Regions from separate parts of the Clavibacter sp. AC415 genome, predicted to be linked through region 2. Evidence: riboswitches for the same ligand, from Rfam matches in the RefSeq annotation. Region 2 holds a riboswitch; the other holds the start of a gene.
What was found. A riboswitch is a leader RNA that binds a small molecule or an ion and turns the genes downstream of it on or off. The one in region 2 is predicted to bind thiamine pyrophosphate.
Positions count from the first base shown of each region.

Region 1 (7,023 bases), on a different contig from region 2:
GGACACCAGGCGGGAGTAGCGGTAGAACGCGGTGTCCTCGACGCCCTTCGCCATGACCATGCCGCTCGTCTGCTGGAACCGCTGGGCGACGGCCGTGGCGGGGTCCGAGAGCTGCGGCATGAGCGCGTCGATGGCGCCGACGAGGTCGGGGCGGCTGGCGCGGGCGGCGTCGGCCGCCTGCTCGAGGTGCGCGAGACCGCCGGGGAGGTAGCTGCGGTAGACGGGGAAGGTCGCCAGCATCTCCGCGAGCGCGTCGGCGGCGTCCGCGGGGGCGTCCTCCACGAGGCGCTCGAGGCGGAGCACCTCGCTGCGCAGGATCCCGTCGGCGATGCCGCGCTTGGTCCCGCGGATCATGTCGGCCCAGCTGACGACCTCTCCCTGGGGGAGGCCGCGGAGCGACGCGTCGAGGTGGTCGAGCTCGACCTGGCCGTCGGGGTCGACGAGCACGCGGTCGATCTCGGCCAGCGCGTCGTAGCCCGTCGTGCCGGCGGTCGCCCAGTCGGTGGGGAGCGCTTCGCCGGGCTCGAGGATCTTCTCGACGAGCACGTAGGCGCCGCCGGTGATGCGCGCGAGGTCGTCCAGGTACGCCTTGGGGTCGAGCAGGCCGTCGGGGTGGTCGACGCGCAGGCCGTCGGCCAGCCCTTCGCGGAACCAGCGGGAGATCTCGGCGTGCGACTCCTCGAACACGCGCGGCAGCTCGACGCGGATGCCCGCGAGGGTGTTGACCGCGAAGAAGCGGCGGTAGTTGAGCTCGGCGTCGGCGCGGCGCCAGTTGATCAGCTCGTAGGACTGGCGCGCGTGCACCGTCCGCGCGTCCGCGTCGTCCTCGGCGGTGCCGGGGGCGACGGGGTAGCGGGTGTCGTAGTAGCGCAGCTCGACGGCGCCGTCGTCGCCCCGGACCAGCTGCAGCTCGTCGAGCTCCGACTCGCCGTCGCCTAGCACGGGGATGCGCACCTTGCCGCCCCCGAAGTCCCAGTCCACGTCGAACGCGTCCGCGTAGCGGCTCGCGGTGCCGTGCGTGAGGAGGTCCCACCACCACAGGCTCTCGACGGGGGTCGCGACGCCGACGTGGTTCGGGACGATGTCCACGAGCACACCGAGGCCGAGCTCGTGAGCGCGGTCGGCGACGGCCCGCATGCCGGCCGCGCCGCCCCGAGCAGGGTCGACCTGCGAGTGGTCGACGACGTCGTAGCCGTGGTCGGATCCGGGCTCCGCCGTGAGGATGGGGCTGAGGTACACCCAGTCCGCGCCGAGGTCCTTCACGTACTGCAGCTGGTCGGCGACCGCGGCGAGGTCGAAGGACTCCCGCACCTGGAACCGGTAGGTGGAGATGGGGGTTCTCAACTGATGTCGCTCCTTGGTTCTGCGGCGGGCCGGTCGGCCTGCGCGTGGGTGAGGACGGCGAGGCTCGCCGCGACCGAGTGGTCGGGCTCCACCTCGGGTTCCGTGTAGGCACGGAGCACCACGAGGGCCTTGGCCTGCACATCGACGACGCTACTCGCGCGGAGGGCCGTCGAGTCGGCTCCGACGCCCGCGGTGTCGATCACGGTCTCCCAGGCGTCCGCGTACTCGTCCGACGGGAGCGTGAACGCGACGGGGGCGTCGTGGGCGTTGAAGTAGAGCAGGAAGTGCGTGTCGTAGATGTCCTCGCCGCGGCGGTCGCGCCCGCGGATCCCGTTGCCGTTGAGGAACATCCCGATGGCGCGGAGGCCGGACTCCCAGTCGTCGTCCGACATGGGCGTCGCGTCCGCGTCGAGCCACACGATGTCGGGCAGCGGCTCGCCCTCGCCGCGGCGCACGGGTCGGCCGTCGAAGAAGCGCCCGCGCCGGAAGGTCGGGTGCTCCTTGCGGAGCCGCACGACCGATGCCGTGAACTCCGCGAGCGGCTGATCGGCCTGGTCCCAGTGCACCCAGCTGATCTCGTTGTCCTGCGCGTACGTGTTGTTGTTGCCCTGCTGGGTGCGGCCGAGCTCGTCGCCGTGCAGGATCATCGGCACGCCCTGCGACAGGATCATCGTCGCGAGCATGTTGCGCTGCTGTCGGCCGCGCAGCGTGAGGATGGCCGGGTCGTCGGTCGGCCCCTCCACTCCCATGTTCCAGGAGCGGTTGTGGCTCTCGCCGTCGGCGTTGCCCTCGCCGTTCGCCTCGTTGTGCTTCTCGTCGTAGCTGACGAGGTCGGCGATCGTGAAGCCGTCGTGCGCGGTGATGAAGTTGATGGACGCCACAGGTCGGCGGCCCGAGTGCTCGTACAGGTCGGCGGATCCCGTGATGCGGGCGGCGAACTCCCCGAGCGAGGACGCCTCGCCGCGCCAGAAGTCGCGCACGGTGTCGCGGTACTTGCCGTTCCACTCGGTCCACTGCGGCGGGAAGTTGCCGACCTGGTATCCGCCGGGGCCCACGTCCCAGGGCTCGGCGATGAGCTTGACCTGCGACACCACCGGGTCCTGCTGCACGAGCTCGAAGAAGGTGGCGAGCTTGTCGACGTCGTAGAACTCGCGGGCGAGCGCCGACGCGAGGTCGAAGCGGAAGCCGTCCACGTGCATCTCGGTGACCCAGTAGCGCAGCGAGTCCATGATCAGCTGGAGCGAGTGCGGGTGGCGGACGTTCAGGGAGTTGCCGGTGCCCGTGTAGTCCATGTAGTAGGTGGGGTCGTCCTCCATGAGCCGGTAGTAGGCCTGGTTGTCGATGCCCTTGAAGGAGAGGGTCGGCCCGAGGTGGTTGCCCTCGGCCGTGTGGTTGTAGACGACGTCGAGGATGACCTCGATGCCCGCCGCGTGCAGCGCGCGCACCATCGACTTGAACTCCTGCACCTGCTGCCCGAGCTCGCCCGTGGAGGAGTAGGCGTTGTGCGGCGCGAAGAACCCGATGGTGTTGTAGCCCCAGTAGTTCCGGAGCCCCTTCTCGAGCAGCGTGTTGTCCTGCACGAACTGGTGCACGGGCATCAGCTCGATCGCGGTGATGCCGAGGTGCTGCAGGTGGTCGATCACGGCGGGGTGCGCGATGCCGGCGTAGGTGCCCCGCAGCTCCTCGGGCACCCGCGGGTTCAGCTGCGTGAGCCCCTTCACGTGCGCCTCGTAGACGACGGACTCGCTGTAGGGGGTGCGGGGGAGCCGGTCGCCGTCCCAGTCGAAGAACGGGTTCACCACGACGCCGAGCATCATGTGCGGGCCCGAGTCCTCGTCGTTGCGGCTGTCGGGGTCGCCGAACTCGTAGGCGAAGAGCGACGGGTGCCAGTCGAACTCGCCGCAGGTGGCCTTGGCGTACGGGTCGAGGAGGAGCTTCGCCGGGTTCGACCGGTGGCCGGCCTCCGGCTCGTAGGGCGCGGTGACGCGGTAGCCGTAGCGCTGCCCCGGCTGCACGTGCGGGAGGTAGCAGTGCCACACGTGCGCGTCCACCTCGGTGACGTCCACGCGGGTCTCGGTGCCGTCCTCCTCGATGAGGCACAGCTGCACCGACTCGGCGACCTCGCTGAACAGCGCGAAGTTGGTGCCGCTCCCGTCGAAGGTCGCGCCGAGCGGATAGGGGTTTCCGGGCCAGGTGTGCAAGTGGTCCTCCAGTTGGGTCGACTCGTCCGCCGACGGCGCGCGGGATCGCGATCCGTCGGGGGCGGGGCAGGCGGTGGATCCGCATGGGCCGCAGCGGCGGGGGAGGCCGGATGCGACGCAGCGACGCACCAGGGGCGAGGGTACCGTGAGGACCCGGATCGACCCGCATCCGCCGGGTCTCGCGGGGTACGGTGGGACGCATGACCAACCTCGTCGCACAGCTCGCAGAGAACGTGAAGAACGCCGGAGTGGGGACGGTCTACGGCGACCCCCTCGACATCGACGGCTCGACCATCGTGCCCGTGGCATTCGCCTGGTACGGCTTCGGCGGGGGCAGCGACCTCCCCGACTCCGACGGCAACGTCGCGGGCGGCGGCGGTGGCGGCGGCGCCACCTGGCCGATCGGCGCCTACATCGCCACCGACGGCGAGGTGCGCTTCCAGCCGAACGTCATCGCCCTGCTCGCGGTGGCCACCCCCGTCATCTGGATCTCCGGCAAGGTCCTCGTCAAGCTCATCAAGACGCTGAAGTAGCCGGCAGCACGACCAACGCGGAGCGCGGGTGCCCTCGGGCGCCCGCGCTCCCGTGCGTCCGGCCGCCCTCGGTCGCCCGGCGCGGCTGCACGATGCCGCCGCGTCGGGTCGCGCGGGCGCTATGCTCGGCGGGAACACGGGAGTCCGGTGAGCCGGGCTGAGAGGAAGATCCCCAATCTTCGACCGTCGAACCTGATCTGGATCATGCCAGCGCAGGGAGGTTTCCTTTCTCTACCCGTGCCCTCTCCCTCTCACCTAGAAGGGCACGACAGTGACCGCATCATCCTCGACCACCGCACCCGCCTCCGCCTCGTCGGCCGACGTCCCCCGCGCTCCCCGCTCGGGCCTCCGCTCGCGATGGCGCGTCATCGACATCGTCGTGGCCAGCGTCCTCGGCGTGGCCTCCGGCCTCGTCTTCGTCCTCTGGAACACGGCCTCCGTACCCATCGGCGGCTTCTTCGAGCCCCTCCTCCCGGGCCTGCAGGCGCTCGCGGGTGGCGGGTGGCTGTTCGCGGGGGTCCTCACGGGCATCGTGATCCGGAAGCCCGGCGCCGCACTCTACGGCGAGCTCCTCGCGGCCTTCGTCTCCATGATGGTCGGCAACGTCTGGGGCGTCGGGACCCTGCTCTCCGGCCTCACGCAGGGCCTCGGGGCCGAGCTCGTGCTCCTCGTGTTCCTCTACGCGAACTGGCGCGCCTACGTGGCCGTCCTCGCGGGGATGGGCGCGGGCCTCGCCATGGCGATGACCGACCTCATCACCTACTACCCGGGGTCGTCGGCCCTGTTCGCCACGGTCTACACGATCGCGGCGCTGGTCTCCGGCGCGGTCATCGCGGGCCTCCTCTCGTGGCTGGTCGCGCGGGCGCTCGCCCGCACGGGCGCGCTCTCGCGCTTCGCCTCGGGCCGCGACACCGCGGCCCGCGTCTGACCGTGCGGCGGCCTGCTCGCCGTCCCGCGGCCTCCCGCGTCCACTTGGCGGACGGGGTGCCCGCGGGTCCGGTCGGCGGGGCGTCCGTCCGCGCGGAGGGCTGGGGCTGGCGGCACGCCGGCCGCAGCGCCTGGGCGGTCCGGGACGTCGACCTCGTCATCGAGCCGGGGGAGCGCGTGCTCCTGCTCGGCGCGTCCGGTGCCGGCAAGACGACCTTCATGCACGCGCTCGCGGGCGTGCTCGGCGGCGACGACGAGGGCGAGGCCCGCGGGTCGCTCCGCGTCGACGGTCGGGACCCGGCGGGTCTCCGGGGCCGCGCCGGGCTCGTGCTGCAGGATCCGGACGCGCAGGTGATCCTCTCCCGTGTCGGCGACGACGTGGCGTTCGGCTGCGAGAACCTCGGCGTCCCGCGCGAGGAGATCTGGCCCCGCGTCCGCGCCGCCCTCGACGCGGTGGGCCTCGACGTCGCCCTCGACCGGTCCACGACGGCGCTCTCCGGCGGCCAGAAGCAGCGGCTCGCCCTCGCCGGCGTGCTCGCCATGCGCCCGGGGCTCCTCCTCCTCGACGAGCCGACCGCGAACCTCGACCCCGAGGGCGTCGGCGAGGTGCGGCGCGCCGTCGAGGCGGTCGTCGCGACGACGGGCGCCACGCTCGTCGTCATCGAGCACCGCGTCGCCGTGTGGCAGGACCTCGTCGACCGCGTGGTCGTCCTCGCGGCCGACGGGGGGATCCTCGCCGACGGTCCGCCCGATGCCGTCCTCCGCGAGCAGGGCGCCGGGCTCGCGTCGGCGGGGGTGTGGGTGCCCGGGCGGGAGCCCTCCGCTCCGGTCCGTCGTCGCCCGGCGACGGTCCCGCTCGTGCGGGCGGACGACCTGGCCGTCGGACGCGGCGGTGCCCGGGGCATGCGCGTGGCCGACGGCGTCGACCTGCGTCTCGTCTCCGGGCGGGTCACCGCCCTCACCGGGCCCAACGGCGGCGGCAAGAGCACCCTCGCGCTGACGCTCGGCGGACTGCTGCCCCCGATCGCGGGCCGGGTCGCTGCGGAGGCGGACCTCGCGGCCGGGCTCGGCGCCGACCCCGCTGCCTGGCGCTCCCGCGAGCTCGCGGCGCGCGTGGGCACCGTGTTCCAGGATCCCGAGCACCAGTTCCTCGCCTCGACCGTGCGCGCCGAGCTCGAGGTCGGCCCGCGCGCCGTGGGCATGGACCCCGCGGAGTCGACCCGCCGCGTCGACGAGCTGCTCGTCCGCCTGCGCCTCGACGGCCTCGCACGGGCCAACCCCTTCACGCTCTCCGGCGGGGAGAAGCGCCGCCTCTCCGTGGCGACCGCCCTCGCCACGGCCCCGCGCCTCCTCGTCCTCGACGAGCCGACCTTCGGCCAGGACGCGCGCACGTGGGCGGAGCTCGTCGCGCTGCTGGCGGAGCTCGTCGACCGCGAGGGCGTCGGTGTCCTGGCTGTCACGCACGACGTCGACCTCGTCGACGCGCTGGCGGACGACGTCCTGCGGCTCGACCCCCTCGCCGGCGCTCCCGCGAGCCTGGAGGTCGTGCGATGAGCGGGCTGCCCGTGGCGCTGCCCGCTGCCCGCGCCACCGGCCTCGCCGCCGTGAACCCGGTGGCGCGCCTCGCCGCCGCGCTCGTGCTGACGCTCGTGCTCGTGCTGAGCCTCGACGTCGTCTCGGCGGGCGCGGCCCTGCTGCTGGAGCTCCTGCTCCTGCCCCTGGCCGGCGTCGGCGCCCGCGCGTTCCTCCTGCGGGGCATCCCCGTGTGGATCGCCGCCCCCGGCGCGGGGCTCACGATCCTCCTCTACGGTCGCACCTCAGGGGACGTGTACGCGCAGTTCCTCCTGGTGGTCGTCAGCGAGGGCTCGGTGCTGCTCGCCGTCGCCACGACGCTCCGGGTCCTGGCCATCGGCGTGGCCTCGCTCATCCTGTTCTCGGACGTCGACCCCACCGACCTCGCGGACGGCCTCGCCCAGGTGGCACGCCTCCCGTCCCGGTTCGTCCTGGGCGCGCTGGCC
Region 1 is NZ_CEEDAR010000014.1:110,579-117,601, forward strand. It holds gene treY (malto-oligosyltrehalose synthase) at 1-1,344, opposite strand, end outside; gene glgX (glycogen debranching protein GlgX) at 1,341-3,545, opposite strand; gene ACZ411_RS05305 (hypothetical protein) at 3,746-4,078, shown strand; TPP riboswitch at 4,205-4,315, shown strand; gene ACZ411_RS05310 (ECF transporter S component) at 4,350-5,006, shown strand; gene ACZ411_RS05315 (ABC transporter ATP-binding protein) at 5,009-6,559, shown strand; gene ACZ411_RS05320 (energy-coupling factor transporter transmembrane component T family protein) at 6,556-7,023, shown strand, end outside.
Region 1: linked by a shared signal. The riboswitch ahead of ACZ411_RS05310 (ECF transporter S component) and the one ahead of thiM (hydroxyethylthiazole kinase) in region 2 are both predicted to bind thiamine pyrophosphate.

Region 2 (7,023 bases):
TCTACGTCGGCTCGAAGATCACGACCGAGGTGCTGCTGCTCGACGCCGGCGACCCCACGGGCACCTTCCGCCCGGTATGGCCGCGCCGCCACGGCGTCGAGTACGACGTCGACCACGCGGTCATCGACGGCAGCGACCGGCTCCTCATCCTGCACAACGACGGCGCCACCAACTTCGAGCTGATCGACGTGCCCGCCGACGACCCGACCTCCACCACGGACCGCCAGGTCGTCATCCCGCACGACGACGACGTGCGCCTCGAGGACGCCAGCGCGTTCGCCGACCACGTCGTCGTGTCGTACCGGCGCGAGGGCCTCACGCGCGTCGGCGTGATCCCGTTCGACCGGGTCCTCGACGGCGAGCAGCTGCACGAGATCGCCTTCGACGAGCCGATCTACACGGTCGGCACCGCGGGCAACCCCGAGTTCGCGCAGCCCACCGTGCGCCTCGGGTACACGAGCCTCGCGACGCCCGCCACGACCTACGACTACGTGCTCGCCACCCGCGAGCTGCGGCTGCTCAAGCAGCAGCCGGTGCGCGGCGGCTACGACCCCGACGACTACGTGCAGACCCGCGAGTGGGCGACCGCGGAGGACGGCACGGAGATCCCGCTGTCGGTCGTCTACAAGCGCGGCCTCGTGCACCCGGGCACGCCCGCGCCGCTCCTGCTGTACGGCTACGGCTCGTACGAGGCGAGCATCGACCCGTCGTTCTCCATCGCGCGGCTGTCGCTGCTCGACCGGGGCATGGCGTTCGTGATCGCGCACGTGCGCGGCGGCGGCGAGATGGGCCGCCGCTGGTACGACGAGGGCAAGACGCTCACGAAGCGCACCACCTTCACCGACTTCGTCGCGGCGGCCGACCACCTCATCGCGCGCGGGTGGACGAGCCCCGACCGCCTGGTGGCCGAGGGCCGGAGCGCCGGCGGCCTGCTCATGGGCGCGGTCGCGAACATCGCGCCCGACCGGTTCGCCGGGATCCTCGCGGGCGTGCCGTTCGTCGACGCCTTGACGAGCATCCTCGACCCGTCGCTGCCCCTCACCGTGATCGAGTGGGACGAGTGGGGCGACCCGCTGCACGACCCCGAGGTGTACGCGTACATGAAGTCGTACACGCCGTACGAGAACGTGCGCGAGGGCGTCGAGTACCCGCGGATCCTCGCGGTCACGAGCCTCAACGACACGCGCGTCCTCTACGTCGAGCCCGCGAAGTGGACCGCCCGCCTCCGCGAGGTCGGCGCGCCGGTGCTGCTGCGCACCGAGATGCAGGCCGGCCACGGCGGCAAGTCGGGCCGCTACGACGCGTGGCGCGAGCGCGCCTCGGACTACGCGTGGGTGCTCGACGTGGCGGGGCTCGGGTAGAGCAGACCGTTGACCGTCGTCGCGCCGCGCGGCCTCAGAGGGCGAGCAGCTCGGCGGCGGTCGGATCGATCCGTGGTTCCCGGTACAGAGCGATCATCGGCACCCATCCGCTGAGGTAGCAGTGGAAGTTGAGCCGGCCGAACGCGATGACGTCGTCGGAGGCCAGCGTCTCGCCGGCGATGAGCCGCCCGACGGCCTCCGCCGCGTCGGCACCCTGGACCATCAGATGTGCGGCTCCCGCCGCGAACCGCGCCGGGATGTCGTCCCACTCCCGGAGCGGCTGGCCGCGGCGGAGTGCAGGGATCACGTAGGTCCCGTCCATCGTGCCTCCCGGTCCTCGCGGCTGCGGACGCCATCGACCTGGCCTAGGCACGGCTCCGCGCACACCTCTAGGGTGGATCCCTGACACGGGGTGCCCACGAGGGCTGAGATGAGACCCGTCGCACCTGATCCGGTTCGCACCGGCGGAGGGATGTCATCATGAGCGCTGCGCGCCCGTCCACCCACGACACCACGGGAACGGGGGTCGCCTCGGCGGACCTCCTCCGGCTGCTGCGGAGCGCACGCCGCTCGTGCAGTGCATCACGAACGCCGTCGTCACCGGCTTCACCGCCAACGTCCTGCTCGCGCTCGGTGCCGCGCCCGCGATGACCGACGTGCCCACCGAGGCGGGGCCGTTCGCCCGGATCGCGTCGGGGGTGCTCGTGAACCTCGGCACGCCGCACGCCGAGCAGCGGGAGGCCGCGGTCGAGGCCGCGCACGCCGCCCGCGAGGCGGGCACGCCCTGGGTGCTGGATCCCGTCGCGGTCGGCGCCCTGCCGGTGCGCACCCGGCTCGCGCACGAGCTCGTGGCCCTGTCGCCGACGATCCGTGCGCGGGAACGCGTCCGAGATCCTCGCGCTCGCGACGGGCGGAGCGGGCGGCCGGGGCGTGGACGCGACCGACGAGGTGGAGGACCGCCCTCGACGCGGCCCTGCTCCTCGCCCGCACCTACGGCACGGTCGTCGCCGTGTCGGGGCCCGTCGACCACATCACCGACGGGCACCGCGTCGTGCGCGTGCACACTGGCGACGCGCTCCTCACGAAGGTGACCGGCGGGGGCCGCGCCCTCGGCGCCGTGATGGCCGCGTTCGCGTCGCTGGACCCGGATCCGCTGCGGGCGGCCGTCGCCGCGACGAGCGTCTACACGATCGCCGCGGAGGTCGCCGCCGAGGGCGCCCGCGGTCCAGGCTCCTTCGCGGTCGCGCTGCTCGATCGGCCTCGTTGCCGCGACCCCGGCCTGGGTCGCGCAGCGCGAGCGCCTGTCGTGAGCGGCATCGACCTGTCCGTCTACCTCGTCACCGATCCGGCGCTCTGCGGCGCGCGCGGCGTGCCCGCGGTCGTCGCGGCCGCGGTCGCGGGCGGGGCGACGGCCGTGCAGATCCGCGACAAGCACGCGAGCGCGGCCGACCTGCTGGCGACCGTGCTCGCGGCGGCCACCGTCATCGACGCGCACGCCGCCGCGCATCCGACCGCGCCGCGGCCCGTGCTCCTCGTCGACGACCGCGTCGACGTGGTCCTCGCGGCGCTCGCCCGGGGCGCGCGGGTGGACGGGGTCCACGTCGGGCAGTCGGACGCGCCGGCCGACCTCGTGCGGCGGATGCTCGACGCCGCGAGCCCCGACCGGCACCTCGTGCTCGGCCTCACGGCGAACGCCCCCGAGCACGTGGAGGCGGTCCGCACCCTGCCGGACGGCACGGTCGACTACCTCGGCGTCGGCGTGATCCGGCCCACCAGCACCAAGCCCTGACCACCCGGCGCCGCTCGGGCACGACGGGTTCGGCATCATCGCGGGCCTCTCCCCCGTGCCGTGCGTCGCGATCGGCGGCGTTGACGTGGACGACGTGGCGGCGGTGGCGGCCGCGGGCGGGGCGGGCACCGCCGTGGTGTCCGCGGTGTGCGCGGCCGAGGATCCCGCGGCGGCCGCCTGCCGCGACCTCGCGGAGGCATGGGCTTCGGGTGCGGGCGGCGGGCTGCGGGCGGGGCGTCCGCGCCCGCCGAACCCGCCCCCATCGGCGACGACTCCGCCCTGCCGACGAGTCCGCCGATGCCGACCACGACCACGCCGCGGCCTCCGGCACGGCCCGCGGCAGCCGCGCCGTCCCGCGCGTCCTCAGCATCGCGGGCACGGATCCGACGGGTGGCGCGGGCGTGCAGGCCGACCTCAAGTCGATCGCGGCGAACGGCGGCTACGGGATGGCCGTCGTCACGGCGCTCGTGGCGCAGAACACGCGGGGCGTGCGGGAGATCCACGTGCCGCCGGTCGCATTCCTGCGGGCGCAGCTCGACGCGGTGTCCGACGACGTGGTGATCGACGCCGTGAAGGTCGGCATGCTCGGATCCGCCGCGCGTGGTGGACGAGGTGGCGGAACTGGCTGCGCGCGGCGCGCCCGCCGGTCGTGGTGCTCGATCGGGTGATGGTCGCCCAGTCGGGCGACGCCCTCCTCGACGCCGACGCCACCGAGGCGCTGCGGCACCTCCTCCCGCTCGCCGACGTCGTGACGCCCAACCTGCCGGAGCTCGCCGCGCTCCTCGGCGAGCCCGAGGCCGACGCCTGGGACGCCGCGCTCGCGCAGGGCCGCGCCCTCGCCGCGCGTCACGGCGTGCGCGTGATCGTCAAGGGCGGGCACCTCCGCGTGGACGACTGCCCGGCACGCGCTCGTCGTGCCCGCCGGGGACGGCGCGGACGGCGCGGACGGCTCCGACGCCGCGGACGCCGCCGTCCACGTCGTCCCCGGCCCGCGCATCGCCACGACGAGCACGCACGGCACCGGCTGCTCCCTCTCGAGCGCGCTCGCGACCCTGCAGCCGCGGCGCGGCGACTGGCTCGCGGCGCTCACGGAGGCGAGGGGCTGGCTCACCGGATCCCTCGCGCACGCCGAGGACCTCGACGTCGGCGAGGGGGCCGGCCCGCTCGACCACCTGCGCGCGTTGTGGGACGCCGCCGGCACGCACCTGCCGCCCGTCTCGGAGGTAGATGTGGGCCGGATCCGCCGACCTCCGCCGCGAGATCGACGACCTGCCCTTCGTCCGCCGCCTCGGCGACGGCAGCCTGCCGGAGGCGTGGTTCTCGCACTACCTCGCGCAGGACGCGATCTACCTCCGCGCCTACTCCCGCGTGCTCGCCCGGGCCAGCCAGCTCGCGCCGACGCCCGACGCGCAGGTCGCGCTGGGCGCGGTCCGCGGCCGACGCGATCGCCGCCGAGTCGACGCTGCACGAGGAGTGGCTGTCCCGGCACCCCGCGCCCGCGGTCGCCGGCCCGGTGACGCGCGCCTACGTCGACCACCTGCTCGCGCACGCGGCCGGCAGCGACTACGCCGTGCTCGTCGCGGCGCTCCTGCCCTGCTTCACGATCTACGCCGACGTGGGCGTGCGGCTCCATGCGGCGGGATCCGCCGCGGCGGCGGCCGGGTCCGCGCACCCGTACGCGGCGTGGCTCGAGACGTACGCCGATCCCGCCTTCACGGCCGCGACCCGGCGCGCAACTGCCGAGCTCGTGGACGAGGCGGCGGTCCTCGCGGGGCCGCTCCGCCGGTCCGCGCCATGCTCGAGGCGTCGCGCCTGTCGGCGGCGTACGAGCGCGACTTCTTCCGCGCCCCGGAGGCGCTCGGCTGATGCGGCGCCGGGCGGGTCGTGCCCGGCACGCGCGTCCGGCGTCGCGAGCATGCGGCGCCGCGCGCGTCCTCCGGGCTCAGCCCAGGGAGGCGAGCCGCTGCAGCAGCAGGTCGAGGGTGGAGTCGAGGCTGCTCGCACCCCAGACCGCGACCACGACGGTCAGGGCGACCATCGTGCCCGCGGGCGCGCGGTGCCGGATGCGGTCGACGAGGAGCAGGACGACCGTGCCGATCGCGACGACGATCCCCGCGACGGAGGCGAAGGCCATGCGCACGTAGGCCGCAGCGTCCGGCGGCGACCAGCTGTTCGCCGCCAGGCCGAGCGCGAGCGGCACGAGTACCAAGCCCACCAGCAGGACCAGCGGCGCGGGCAGGAGGCGGGCGCGCGGCGGGGCCGGCATCCACGGCGACGGGCGTGGGGACGGACATGGTGACGAGCCTAGGGTCGCGGCGCGTCCCGGACCAGGGTCCGCGTGCCGCATGCCGCACGCCGCACGCCGGGGTCATCGCACATCGGGCGCCCGCGGTGCGCGACCGCCGGCGTCACACTCCCGGAGGCGGCCCGCCGCGGCGCTACGCTCGACCCGCCGCCGACGGTGTCCGCCGTCGCCCGCGGCGTCGCCCGCCCTCCACACCGCCGACACGACGACCACCGCGCGCCGTGCGCCTCCCGGCGAGCCCCCACCATGACCACGACCACCGCACGGCCCTCCCTGCGCCCAGCGCCTCGACGCCCTCCCCTGGACCCGCGGCCACTCCCGCATCCTCGGCGGAAGCGGCGTCGGCTGGGCCCTCGACGCGATGGACGTCGGCCTCATCTCGTTCGTCATCGCCCAGCTCGCCGTGGTGTGGAAGGCGGACGCCGGGCAGCTCGGCCTCGTCGCGTCGGCCGGCTTCCTCGGCATGGCGATCGGCGCGAGCGTCGGGGGGCTCGTGGCGGACCGCATCGGCCGCCGCCAGGTGTTCGCCCTCACGCCTCGCTCGTCTACGGCCTCGCGACGGGCGTGTCCGCGCTCGCCATGTCGGTGGGCGCGCTCATCGCGCTGCGGTTCGTCGTGGGCCTCGGCCTCGGCGCCGAGCTCCCGGTCGCATCGACCCTCGTCAGCGAGTTCGCTCCGGCGCGCATCCGCGGGCGGGTCATCGTCATCCTCGAGTCCTCGTGGGCGGTCGGCTGGACGGCGGCCGCGCTGGTCGGCTACCTGGTCATCCCCACGAGCGAGGACGGCTGGCGCTGGGCGCTCGCGCTCGGCGCGGTGCCCGCGGTGTGGGCGATCTTCGTGCGGCTCCGGCTGCCGGAGTCCGTGCGCTTCCTCGAGGCGAAGGGCCGGCACGCGGAGGCGGAGCGCGTGGTCCGCGACCTGGAGGAGTCGGCCGGAGCCGCGGCGCCGGTGGACGACGCGCGGACGCCCCACCCCGCCGCCGAGGTCGCGCCCGCCCCGCCCGCCGCCGACGCCGCTCCCCGCGAGCACCTGTTCGGCGCGCGCCTGCGCCGCCGCACCCTCTCCCTCTGGATCGTGTGGTTCTGCGTCAACTTCGCCTACTACGGCGCCTTCATCTGGCTGCCGACGCTGCTGGTGGCGCAGGGCTTCTCGCTCGTGCGCTCCTTCGGGGTACACGCTGCTCATCACGCTGGCGCAGCTGCCGGGCTACGCGGTCTCGGCCTGGCTCGTGGAGCGCTGGGGCGCCGCATGACGCTCGCGGTCTTCCTCGCGGATCTGCTGTGTCGGCCGGCCTCTTCGGGACCGCGGACGACGTGACCTCGATCCTCGCTTCGGCTCCCTCATGTCGTTCTCGAACCTCGGCGCGTGGGGCGCGCTCTACGCGGTGACGCCCGAGCTGTACCCTGACCCGCGTGCGCGCGACGGGCGGGCAGCGCGGCCGGATTCGGCGGCTCGCGTTGATCATCGCGCCGCTCAGCGTGCCGCCGCTGCTCGCGCTCGGCGGCGTCGCGCTGCCGTTCGGCGTGTTCGCGGGCGTCTTCGCGCTGGCCGCCGTCGCCGCGCTCACG
Region 2 is NZ_CEEDAR010000013.1:55,075-62,097, forward strand. It holds partial or broken gene ACZ411_RS04650 (S9 family peptidase) at 1-1,361, shown strand, start outside; gene ACZ411_RS04655 (hypothetical protein) at 1,396-1,683, opposite strand; TPP riboswitch at 1,760-1,851, shown strand; partial or broken gene thiM (hydroxyethylthiazole kinase) at 1,842-2,671, shown strand; partial or broken gene ACZ411_RS04665 (thiamine phosphate synthase) at 2,749-3,150, shown strand; partial or broken gene ACZ411_RS04670 (hypothetical protein) at 3,188-3,238, shown strand; gene ACZ411_RS04675 (bifunctional hydroxymethylpyrimidine kinase/phosphomethylpyrimidine kinase) at 3,360-3,818, shown strand; partial or broken gene ACZ411_RS04680 (bifunctional hydroxymethylpyrimidine kinase/phosphomethylpyrimidine kinase) at 3,836-3,979, shown strand; partial or broken gene ACZ411_RS04685 (bifunctional hydroxymethylpyrimidine kinase/phosphomethylpyrimidine kinase) at 4,065-4,256, shown strand; partial or broken gene ACZ411_RS04690 (thiaminase II) at 4,378-4,482, shown strand; partial or broken gene ACZ411_RS04695 (hypothetical protein) at 4,718-4,828, shown strand; gene ACZ411_RS04700 (hypothetical protein) at 5,093-5,416, opposite strand; gene ACZ411_RS04705 (MFS transporter) at 6,020-6,772, shown strand; gene ACZ411_RS04710 (hypothetical protein) at 6,868-7,023, shown strand, end outside.